Regions from separate parts of the Embleya sp. NBC_00888 genome, predicted to be linked through region 2. Evidence: riboswitches for the same ligand, from Rfam matches in the RefSeq annotation. Region 2 holds a riboswitch; the other holds the start of a gene.
The links. Region 2 has a riboswitch for cobalamin ahead of OG948_RS12855 (ABC transporter substrate-binding protein). Riboswitches for the same ligand answer to the same signal wherever they lie in the genome.

Region 1 (5,499 bases), on a different replicon from region 2:
CCCGAACTCGGCCCCGACACCGTGTTCTCCGCGAACTCCCGCAAGCAGGTCGCCGAGTTCGAGGAGGCCGTGGCACAGGGCGTCACCGCCCGGCCCGTACTGGTCGGCCCGATCACCTATCTGCTGCTCGCCAAGCCCGCGCCCGGTGTCGCGGCCGACTTCCAGCCGCTGACCCTGTTGGACCGACTGCTGCCGGTGTACGCCGAGGTGCTCGCCGATCTGCGCGCGGCCGGCGCCGAGTGGGTGCAACTGGACGAACCCGCGCTGGTCCAGGACCGCAGCTTCGCCGAACTCAACGCCATCGCGCGCGCCTACCGCGACCTCGGCGCGCTCGCGGACCGGCCCAGGCTGCTGGTCGCCTCGTACTTCGACCGCCTCGGCGAGGCGTTGCCGATCCTGGCCAAGGCGCCGATCGAGGGGCTCGCCCTCGACTTCACCGGAGCCGCGTGCGCCAACCTGGACGCCCTGGCCGCCGTCGGCGGACTGCCCGGCAAGCGCCTGGTCGCCGGCGTCGTCGACGGGCGCAACGTGTGGATCAACGACCTCGGCAGGTCGCTGGCCACCCTGGGCACCCTGCTGGGCCTGGCCGAGCGCGTCGACGTGGCCGCGTCCTGCTCCCTGTTGCATGTGCCCCTGGACGCCGGCGACGAGCGCGATATCGACCCGCAGATCTCCCGATGGCTCGCCTTCGCCCGGCAAAAGACCGAGGAGATCGTCACGTTGGCCCGCGGCCTGGGCCAGGGCACGGACATCATCGCGACCCACCTCGCCGCCAACCGGGCCGACCTGGCCGCGCGCAAGGCCTCCGCGCTGACCCACGACCCCGCCGTACGCGCCCGCGCCGCCGCGGTCACCGACGCGGACGGCCGGCGCAGCCTGCCCTACGCCGAGCGCGCCACGACCCAACGCGCGCACCTGGGGCTGCCGTTGCTGCCCACGACCACGATCGGCTCCTTTCCGCAGACCGGCGAACTGCGCACCGCCCGCGCCGATCTGCGCGCCGGACGCATCGACGAGGCGGGCTACGAGGAACGCATCGAGTCCGAGATCCGCGACGTGATCTCCTTCCAGGAGAAGGCCGGGATCGACGTCCTGGTGCATGGCGAGGCCGAACGCAACGACATGGTGCAGTACTTCGCCGAACGACTCACCGGATACGTGGCCACCCGGCACGGCTGGGTCCAGTCCTACGGCACCCGGTACGTGCGCCCGCCGATCCTGGCCGGCGACATCTCCCGTCCCGAGCCGATGACCGTGCGCTGGACCTCGTTCGCCCAGTCGTTGTCCGACCGCCCCGTCAAGGGCATGCTCACCGGACCCGTCACGATGCTCGCGTGGTCGTTCGTGCGCGACGACCAGCCGCTCGGAACCACCGCCCGGCAGGTCGCCCTGGCGCTGCGCGACGAGGTCGACGACCTGGAGGCAGCCGGTGGTTCGGTCATCCAGGTGGACGAACCCGCGCTGCGCGAGACGTTGCCGCTGCGCGTCGCGGACCGCGCCGAATACCTGGCCTGGGCCACCGAGTCGTTCCGGCTGACCACCTCCGGCGTGCACGCGGCCACCCAGATCCACACGCACATGTGCTACGCCGAGTTCGGCGACATCGTGCAGGCGATCGACGACCTCGACGCCGACGTGATCAGCCTGGAGGCCGCCCGTTCGCACATGCAGGTCGCCCGGGAACTCGCCGCCCACGGCTACCCGCGCGAGGCCGGTCCCGGTGTGTACGACATCCACTCCCCGCGCGTCCCGAGTGCGGAGGAGGTGAGCGCTCTGCTGCGCGAGGGGTTGACCGCGATCCCCGCCGAGCGGCTGTGGGTCAACCCCGACTGCGGCCTCAAGACCCGCGGTTGGCCCGAGGTTCGCGCCTCGCTGGAGAACCTGGTGGCGGCGGCGCGCGAGGTACGGGCGACGCTCCCCGACGCCGCGTCCTGAGTCGAGACCGCCGGGGCGGGGCAGGCGCGCCCCGCCCCGGCGGTCCGGGGTCGTCCCGGCGGCCACGCGCGCCCGAACGGTGCGCGATTGTCCGCCGCGGGCTCACGGTTGGTGACGAACGGCACCGTGATCGCCCGCTCGTGCTGTTGTCCGACAGCCGGAATGCTCCGTATGCTGCACATGCCGACGTGTGTCGGCACCCTCAACTTCATAGTTCGAAACCCAGGGGAAGCCGGTCGAAATCCGGCACTGACCCGCAACCGTAGGCGGTGGCCGACAGGCCGCCGCGAGTCGGAATGCCTGGGTGCGTACGAATTGAAGGCTCCAGCTGTCGTGGACTACACGCTGAGGCCCGGACCCCCGACCGATGCCCGGCATCGGTCGGCTCCCGGGACGCGTTGGTCTCGGAAGGGTCCCATCGATGTCCTGGCTCACCGTGAGGAACACCGGCGCCGTCGCGGTCTGCGGCGCGGTCCTGGTCGCGGCCTCCCCCGTCTTCTCCGCGTCGGCAGACGCCGCGAACCCGCACGCCGACAACGCCGTCGCGGCGGCGAAATGGCAGGCCGGGGAACTGGTCGACGGCGGCATACCGGGCTTCGCCGGCTCCGACTGGGGCCTGACCATCGACACGATGATGGCGTTGTCGGCCACCCGCTCGCAGCCCGTCGCGCTCAAGGCCGCGGCGGACGCGGTGGCCGCCAACATCCGCAAGTACAACAGCGCCGAGGAGTGGGGCATGCCCGGCTCGCGGATCGCGGGTGCCACCGCGAAGGTACTCTTCGCCGCCGTGGTCGCCGACCGCGATCCGACCAGGTTCGGCGACCTGGACATGCGCGCGGAGACGCTCGACCTGATCGCCGGGGCGGACGCCGGCGACGACGCGGGTCGCATCCGGGACAAGCTCACCGGCAGTCCCGACTCGAGCAACGCGTTCGGGCAGTCGCTGGCCGTGCTGGGCCTGGCCCGCAGCGGTGGGGTGCCGCAGAGCGCGGTGGACTTCCTGATCAAGCAGCAGTGCCCCAGCGGCGGATTCCGGTTGTACCCGGGCCAGTTGGGCAGCACCGGCGCAACCTGCCAGGACACCCCGACCACCGTGCTGGACCCGGACTCGACCGGCATGGCCGTGCAGGCGCTGCTCTCCGCGGCGACCGAGAGCAAGTCGGTCGGTGCCGCGGCCGCAGCGAGGAAGGGCGCGGACTGGCTGAAGTCCAAACAGCGCGAGGACGGTTCGTTCGGCGGCTCCGGACCCACCGCGGCATCGAACACCAACAGCACCGGCCTGGCCGGCCAGGCCCTGCACGCGGCCGGCTTCCCGACCGAGGCGGACAAGGCCGCCGCGTGGGTGGCCAAGCACCAGATCACCACCGACAACGCGGGCGCCGCGACCAAGGACGTCGGCACGATCGCCTACAACGCGGAGGCCCTCACCTCGGCCCAGGCCGAGGGCATTCCGGACTTCCAGCGCGACCAATGGCGCCGCGCGACCCCACAGGCCCTGCTCGTGCTGACCGACGTCCCGCTCGGGGACCTCGGCAAGGCCCCCACCCAGCCGACCGGTACCGCCACGACCTCGCCGAAGCCGACCGACTCCGGCACCCCGGGGCCCACCGGCTCGGCCACTCACACCGGGTCGCAAACGCCGTCCGCGTCGACGTCCGCCACACCCACCACCTCGCTCAGCCAGACCGCGAGCGCGTCGATCACCGCGTCCGCGACGACCACGACCACCGCCGCCGGCACCGGCGGTTCGGTGTCGGGCGGCACGAGCAGCTCGGGTGGTGGCGGCACCACGAAGGGCGGCGGCGGAAGCCTCGCCAGGACCGGTGCCCAGGTCGGCGGGCTGCTCATGCTCTCCCTCGGACTGGTCGGCACCGGCCTCGCCGTCCGCGCCGGCGCGCGGCGCAAGAGCGGAAAGCACACATGAGGCGCCGCGGGAGTGGCGGCCGAACAGCCCGCGTGGTCACCGCGCTTGCCCTGCTCGCGCTGCCCGCCACCGCCCAGGTCACCGTCGCCGCGCCGACCGCGCACGCGGTCGACACCTCCAAGGGCACCCCCGGCTACTGCCCGGACGCCAACGGTGTCACGGTGGTGATCGACTTCCAGGAACTGGGCGGCACGACCATCGTGCGCTGCGCACGAGGTGACCAGGCCACCGGCCACGCCGCGCTCAAGAACGCGGGCATCGAGATAGCCGGTGTGGCCCGCTGGGGCGAGGCGTTCATCTGCCGGGTCGAGGGCAAGCCCGGCGCGAACTCCGAGCCGTGCATCGACACGCCTCCGGCCGGCGCCTACTGGTCGTACTGGCATTCCCCCAACGGCGGTTCGTGGACGTACAGCCAGTGGGGTGTGATGAACCGCAAGCCGCCGCCCGGCAGCTTCGAGGGCTGGTCGTTCTCCAAGAACAAGACCGAGACCACCAACCCGCCCCCGCGCGTGGCACCGGCACGCCCGGCGACGCCCACACCGCCGAATTCGCCCGCGACGAACAACCCGCAACCGCCGCCGGCCAACGGCGGATCGGGCGGCGGTACGACCTCGGCCGGGAACGGAGGCCGCACCGACTCCGGTGGGGGTGCGCCCGGCACGACCGGGACGGCGTCGTCGGGTTCGACGACCACGACCTCGGGAACCGACCCCCTCGCGCCGGGGCCGGGTGTCGCCGGCAACCCGATGGAGTCCGAGCAACCCACCGAGTCCGCGGCACCCTCGGCCCCCGCCGCGGCCGAGACGTCCGCGACCGCCTCCACCGATCCGGGCTCACCAGGCGCCTCCACTCAACCCTCCGGTATCACTCCACAAGGTCAGACCTGGACCGGAGGGGAGGAGTTGGCGACCAGGAAGCGCGACGGGATCCCGGCCACGACCATCGTCGGGACAGCCCTGCTCGTGGCGATCTGCGCGGCGGCCGGGTTCACCACGTGGCGTCGACGTACGCGCGCCGACGGGTCGAGTTGAGCACGCCCCGGGCGGGGCACCGGCCGTCTGCCGCCGCGTTCCGGCTTGGCGGTAGCCGGTTGCCGCGCACCGTGCATCCCGGCGCCTGGTGGTTGTGGGCGCTGGGCCTGGCCACCGCCGCAAGTCGCACCACCAACCCGCTGCTGCTGGCGCTGATCCTGGCCGTGGCCGGATTCGTCGTCGCCAACCGGCGCGGCGACGCGCCGTGGGCGCAGGCGTTTCGCATGTACCTGTTCCTGGGCCTGTTCATCATCGTGATGCGCGTGTTGTTCCGGATCATCTTCGGTGCGGGGGCCGCGAGCGGCCATGTGCTCGTCGACCTCCCGGAGATCCCGTTGCCCGCGTGGGCGGCGGGCATCCACCTGTTCGGCCCGGTGTCCCTGGAGCACGTGCTGGGTGGGTTCTACGACGGGCTGCGGCTGGCCACGATGATCGTGTGCCTGGGCGCGGCGAACGCACTCGCGAGCCCGAAACGCATGCTCAAGGCGGTGCCCGCGGCGCTGTACGAGGTGGGCGCGGCCGTGGTGGTCGCGCTGTCGGTGGCACCCCAACTGATCGAGAGCGTGCATCGGGTACGCCGCGCCCGCCGGCTGCGCGGCGGCGCGCAGA
Region 2 (5,499 bases):
GATCGCGGTGGTCGACGGCGGCGCGCACCGCGTCGTCCCGCGTGTCGTAGTAGACGATCTCGCGACCGTCGGCCATGACGGCCTGCGTCTTCTTCATGCGCTCATTTTGCGAAGCTTTCCAAAACTTGTCAATGAGAAAGGAGAGATGCCTATGTGGCTTGCCATTTGGCGGGATCGACCGCGGGCCACCTGCGGTTTGACAAGTTTCGAAAGGTGTCCGCAAGATGCTGCCCATGCCTGACGACGACACCGACGGACTGCCCGCCGAGGGCCGCCGCGCCCGGATGGCAGCGACGATCGCGGACCGGGGTTTCGCCAAGGTCACCGACCTGGCCGAGGCGTTCGGTATCTCGCGGGTGACGGTCCGGGCCGACCTGGAGGTGTTGGAGCGGCAGGGCCGGCTGCGCCGGGTCCGCGGCGGCGCGATGTTCACCGGCCGCGACCCCCGGGTGGAGCCGTCCTTCGAGGAGGCGCTGACCTCGGCGTCGCCCGCGAAGACGCTGATCGGGCGGGCGGCCGCGGCACTGGTGTCGCCGTCCGAGAGCGTGGTGCTGGACGTGGGCACGACCACCACGTTCGTGGCCCGCGCGCTGGTGGACCGCGAGGAACTGCGCGACCTCGTGGTGTTCACCAACGGGTTGACCATCGCCCTGGAGCTGGAACGGGCGATCCCGCGGTTCTCGGTCGTGGTCACCGGCGGCACGCTGCGGCCGTTGCAGCACTCGCTGATCAATCCGCTCGGCGACCACATCCTGGAGCGGATCCACGCCGACACGGTCTTCCTCGGCTGCAACGGCGTGCATCCCACCGGGGGCATCACCAACGTGAACCTGCCCGAGGCCGAGGCCAAACGCGCGATGTTGCGGGCCGCGGGTCGCCGGGTCGTGGTCGCGGACGGCTCGAAGCTGGGCCGGGTCGAACTCGCCGTGGTGTGCCCGCTGGCGGACATCGACCTGCTGATCACGAGCGGCGCGGCCGATGCGGAGGCGCTCGACGCGCTGCGCGACGCGGGGCTGGAGATCCTGGTCGCGGAGTAGGCGGGCACGGCGCGAAGCGGGTGCGGGAGGGGCACGTACCGGAGCGCGCGGAGTAGGTGGTCACGGCGCGAAGCGGGTACAGGGGTGGGCGCGTACCGGAGTGTGGGACCCGGCCCGGACCCGAGCCGGTCCTCCCGCCGTGGCCGCTCACTCGGCCGCCGTGACCCTCGGCGGGCCCGTCCCGGCCCCCTCGCTCGACGGCCGAGGCGCCCTGGTTAGGCTGCCCTTGCGAACGGTTCACCCGGCTTCGACCGATTCCGGGTGTCGCAAGAGGGAATCCGGTGCGAATCCGGAACTGCCCCGCAGCGGTAAGTGGGAACGAAAGTCGTCATCACGCACTGGGCCCCGGTCGAACGGGTCCCGGGAAGCGACGACCGGTAGGCATCCCGGCCACACCCGTGGCTCCCGGGACCCGCCCACGAGTCCGAAGACCTGCCGTCGCCCGCGTCCGCCTCGCGCACGCGGACTTCCGGGACCTCGCGGGCGGGTCCGTCGGACGACGGCGCCGTGCGGTGTCCGCCGCCGTACTCCCTCCCGAGTTCCCCCGACGAGGACTCGCAAGGGAGAGCTTCGACGATGCGTACGCAGATACCCGGGCGGATGCCGGCGGCACACCGATATTCGTGGGCCGCGGCGGTGGCCGCGCTCGCGCTGTTCGCGACCGCGTGCGGCGGCGCCGTGCGGGACGACAAGGCCGCCGCTCCCGCACCCGCCGCCTACAAGCCGTACACGGACACCGACAACTGCGGTGTGACCACGAGCTACGACCGGCCGCCGCAGCGCGCCGCGACGCTGACCTCCAACGCGACCGAGTTGATGCTCGAACTGGGCCTGGCCGACCGGATGGTGGGCACCGCCTACCTCAAGGGACGGACCATCGGCGACAAGTACAAGGAGCCGTACGCGCGGATCCCGGTGCTCGCCGACGCGCAACCCTCGCTGGAGAAACTCCTCGAAGCCACCCCCGACTTCGTCTACTCGGGCTACCCGGACGGCTTCTCCGAGTCGTCCGGCCACACCCGGGCGCGGCTCGGCGAGTTGAACGTCAAGACCCACCTCAACCCCGAGGGCTGCGCCAAGGCGCCGGTCACCTTCGATCAGCTCTACGGCGAACTCCGCTCCATCGGCGGCATCTTCGGCGTGCCCGAGCGCGCCGAGCGCTCCGCCGCCGCGTTCCGGCAGCGGCTCGACGCGGTCACCGCACGGCTCGCCGGCGCCGCGCCGGTCAAGGTGTTCGTGTACAACTCGGGCGCCGACGCCGCGCAGACCACCGGCGGCAACTCGATGCTCAACGAGATCATCACCCGCGCCGGCGGCACCAACGTGTTCGCCGACCTGAACGAGCGCTGGACCAAGGTCTCCTGGGAGCAGTTGGCCGAACGCAAGCCGGACGTGGTGCTGATCTACGACTACGTGACGCCGCCGATCGACGCCAAGATCGCCACCCTCAAGGCCACACCGGCGCTCGCCGACGTACCGGCGCTGCGCGCGAACGCCTTCCCGGTGATCTCGCTGTCCGTCGCGCAGCCCGGGCCACGCTCGGTGGACGCGGTCGAGGAACTCGCCAGGCAACTGCACCCCGACCGGCCGTGACGGTCGATCGGGACCCGGTGGCGGTACGGGTCGCGGTCCTGCGCGGCGAGGGCCCACCGACACCGCCGGCCGGCCGGAGGTCGTCCCGGGCGGCCGGGTCCGCCTTCCGCTGGTGGTCGGCGGCCTCCTCGTCGCGCTGTTCGCGGCGGCCGCGGCGGGGCTGCTGGTGGGGTCGGTGTCGGTGCCCTGGTCGGAGACGTGGCGCATCCTCGCGCATCGCATCGGCGGGGACGCGTGGGTGCGGCCGTCGTGGAGCCGCGCACACGACCTGATCATCGCCGACACCCGGCTGCCCAGGGTGCTGCTCGCCGCCGTCGTCGGCGCGACGCTGGCCGTGGTGGGCATGGTGATCCAGGCGATCGTGCGCAACCCGCTGGCCGGGCCGGACGTGCTCGGCGTCTCCTCCGGCGCGGCCACCGGCGCGGTCCTGGTGATGCGCTGGGGCGTCGCGTCGATCGGCGGCCTGTCGCTGGGCGCGCTCACCCTGAACGCGGCCGCGTTCACCGGCGGACTGATCACCCTGCTCGTGGTCTTCTCGGTGGCCCGCTCCGGTGGCCGGGTCACCGCCGTGCGACTGGTCCTGGCCGGCGTCGCGGTCAGCGCCGTGTTGTCCTCGCTGACCAGCCTGCTCGTGCTGACCTCACCGGATCCGCAACTCGCCGCCCAGGTGCTGTTCTGGACGCTGGGCGGCTTCGGCTCGGCCCGCTGGACGCTGCTGCTCGTCCCGGCCCTCGCGCTCGCGATCGGCCTGGTGGTGCTGCTGCTCCAGGCGCGCAACCTCAACCTGCTCCTGGCCGGCGAGGAGAGCGCGGCCGCGCTCGGCCTGGACGTCCAGCGCTTTCGGCAGGGCATGTTCCTGCTCGCGGCGGTGCTCACCGGGGTCGTCGTCGCGGTCAGCGGCGTGATCGGCTTCGTCGGCCTGATGTTGCCGCACGTGGTGCGATTGCTGGTCGGCGCGGATCATCGGCGCGCGCTGCCGGTGGCCGCGCTGCTCGGCGCGGTGTTCGCGATCTGCGCCGACCTGGTGGCGCGTACGGTGCTCGCGCCGCAGGAATTGCCGGTGGGCATCGTGACCTCGCTGGTCGGCGGCCCGTTCTTCGTCTGGCTGCTGCGCCGGGACGCGCGCCGGGAAGCGGGCGCACGATGACCGGGCCCGCGGCACGCCTGGTCCTGGACGACGTCACCTTCGCGATCGGCGGTCGGCCCCTGGTCGACGCGGTGTCGCTGACCGTCGAGCCCGGCGAGGTGGTCGGGCTGCTCGGCCCCAACGGCAGCGGCAAGTCGACCCTGCTGCGCAGCGTGTACCGGGTGAACCGGCCGACCTCGGGCCGGGTGCTCCTGGACGGCGAGGACGTGTGGACGCACTCGGCGCGCTGGGCCGCGCGCCGGATCGGCACCGTACTCCAGGACATGCCCACCGACTTCCCGCTGACCGTGCGGGACGTGGTCGCGATGGGCCGCTCCGCGCACAAGGGCCTGCTCGACCCGGATGACGCGACCGACCGGGCGATCGTGGCGGCGGCGGTGGAACTGCTCGAACTCGCCGACCTGACCGAGCGCGCGTTCGCGCTGCTGTCCGGCGGTGAGCGGCAGCGGGCGCTGGTGGCAAGGGCGTTGGTACAGCAGCCGGGCCTGCTGGTTTTGGACGAGCCGACCAACCACCTCGACATCCACCACCAGCTCGCGCTGCTGCGGTTGGTTCGTCGGCTGGGCGTGAGCGTGCTGGTGGCTCTGCACGACCTCAACCTGGCGGCGATGTTCTGCGACCGGATCTGCCTGCTGGCGAACGGCCGGGAGGTGGCGACCGGCACGCCGGCGCAGGTTCTGACGGCACCGACGATCGAGCGGGTGTACCGGATCGAGACGGACATCCGGACGCACCCTCGGACCGGGACGCCGTTGGTGGTGGTGTTGTAGGGGAGGCCGGGCCGGGACGGGGCGGTCGGGGCGGATGCGCCCTGTGTGTTCGCCGTGTTCGACAGGTCCGGTGTGTCCGGTGCGCGGCGGGTGCCGCCCGGGTGGGTGGAGCGCGGAAGTGAGTAGCTGTACGGATGTTCGCGTCGGACCCGCCGCCTAGCGTGATCCGCATGACCTACACGCCTCCCACCCCGGGCAGCAATGGCGAAGGCTTCGCCCGCGCGGCGGCGTTCGTCGTCGGCCTGTTCCTCTTCGTCGTGGTCGCGATGGTCGATCTGTTCGTCCTGATCGGCTTCGGCGGCGCCACCGAATCCTGCGCCAACCAGACGTGTCGCGACTGGTACGGCACCCGACTTCCCTGGGTCTTCGGTCTGTTCGTGCTCAGCTTCGTGACGGCCCTGATCGCCCTGGTCCGCCGTCCCCGCCGCCCCGGCGGCCGTCGCGTCACGATCACCCTGCCGCTGTCCCTCGCCGCCATCGCGCTCCAGGCCACCGCGTTCGCCCTGAGCCAGAACGGCCCGGCCGCCTGAGCACACGGGCGACCCGTCGGGCCGGATCGCGCACGCGCCGGGGCCGGTGTGTTTTCGGCCGGCGGTCCACGTCGCGCAAAGAGTGTGAAGGGGTCATATCGCCGCACGGGTGCGGTCGTCGCACGGGTCCTGTCACCGCCCGCGCAAGCACGGTGACGGTCGGACACCATCGGCCCGCCGACGGCCGGCGCCGAACCGGTTCGGCGCGGCACGACATTCCAGACCAAGGCGCTGACCTGCGCGGACGCCGCCCGGGGGTGCGGGCGGCGGACGGCGACGTGACGGTGCCCCCGGCAGGACTCGAACCTGCGACCAAGTGCTTAGAAGGCACCTGCTCTGTCCACTGAGCTACGAGGGCGTGGGCGAATCAGGATCTTGCACTGGATCCGGTCGCGGCACAACAGAATAGGGCCGTGTGCATG

Region 1: linked by a shared signal. The riboswitch ahead of OG948_RS46475 (prenyltransferase/squalene oxidase repeat-containing protein) and the one ahead of OG948_RS12855 (ABC transporter substrate-binding protein) in region 2 are both predicted to bind cobalamin.

The regions. Positions count from the first base shown of each region.
Region 1 is NZ_CP108785.1:2,768,062-2,773,560, reverse strand. It holds gene metE (5-methyltetrahydropteroyltriglutamate--homocysteine S-methyltransferase) at 1-1,935, shown strand, start outside; cobalamin riboswitch at 2,117-2,258, shown strand; gene OG948_RS46475 (prenyltransferase/squalene oxidase repeat-containing protein) at 2,357-3,859, shown strand; gene OG948_RS46470 (hypothetical protein) at 3,856-4,890, shown strand; gene OG948_RS46465 (CbiQ family ECF transporter T component) at 4,887-5,499, shown strand, end outside.
Region 2 is NZ_CP108784.1:3,173,165-3,178,663, reverse strand. It holds gene galT (galactose-1-phosphate uridylyltransferase) at 1-97, opposite strand, end outside; gene OG948_RS12860 (DeoR/GlpR family DNA-binding transcription regulator) at 234-1,037, shown strand; cobalamin riboswitch at 1,254-1,492, shown strand; gene OG948_RS12855 (ABC transporter substrate-binding protein) at 1,614-2,630, shown strand; gene OG948_RS12850 (FecCD family ABC transporter permease) at 2,743-3,777, shown strand; gene OG948_RS12845 (ABC transporter ATP-binding protein) at 3,774-4,547, shown strand; gene OG948_RS12840 (hypothetical protein) at 4,718-5,077, shown strand; tRNA gene OG948_RS12835 (tRNA-Arg) at 5,363-5,435, opposite strand.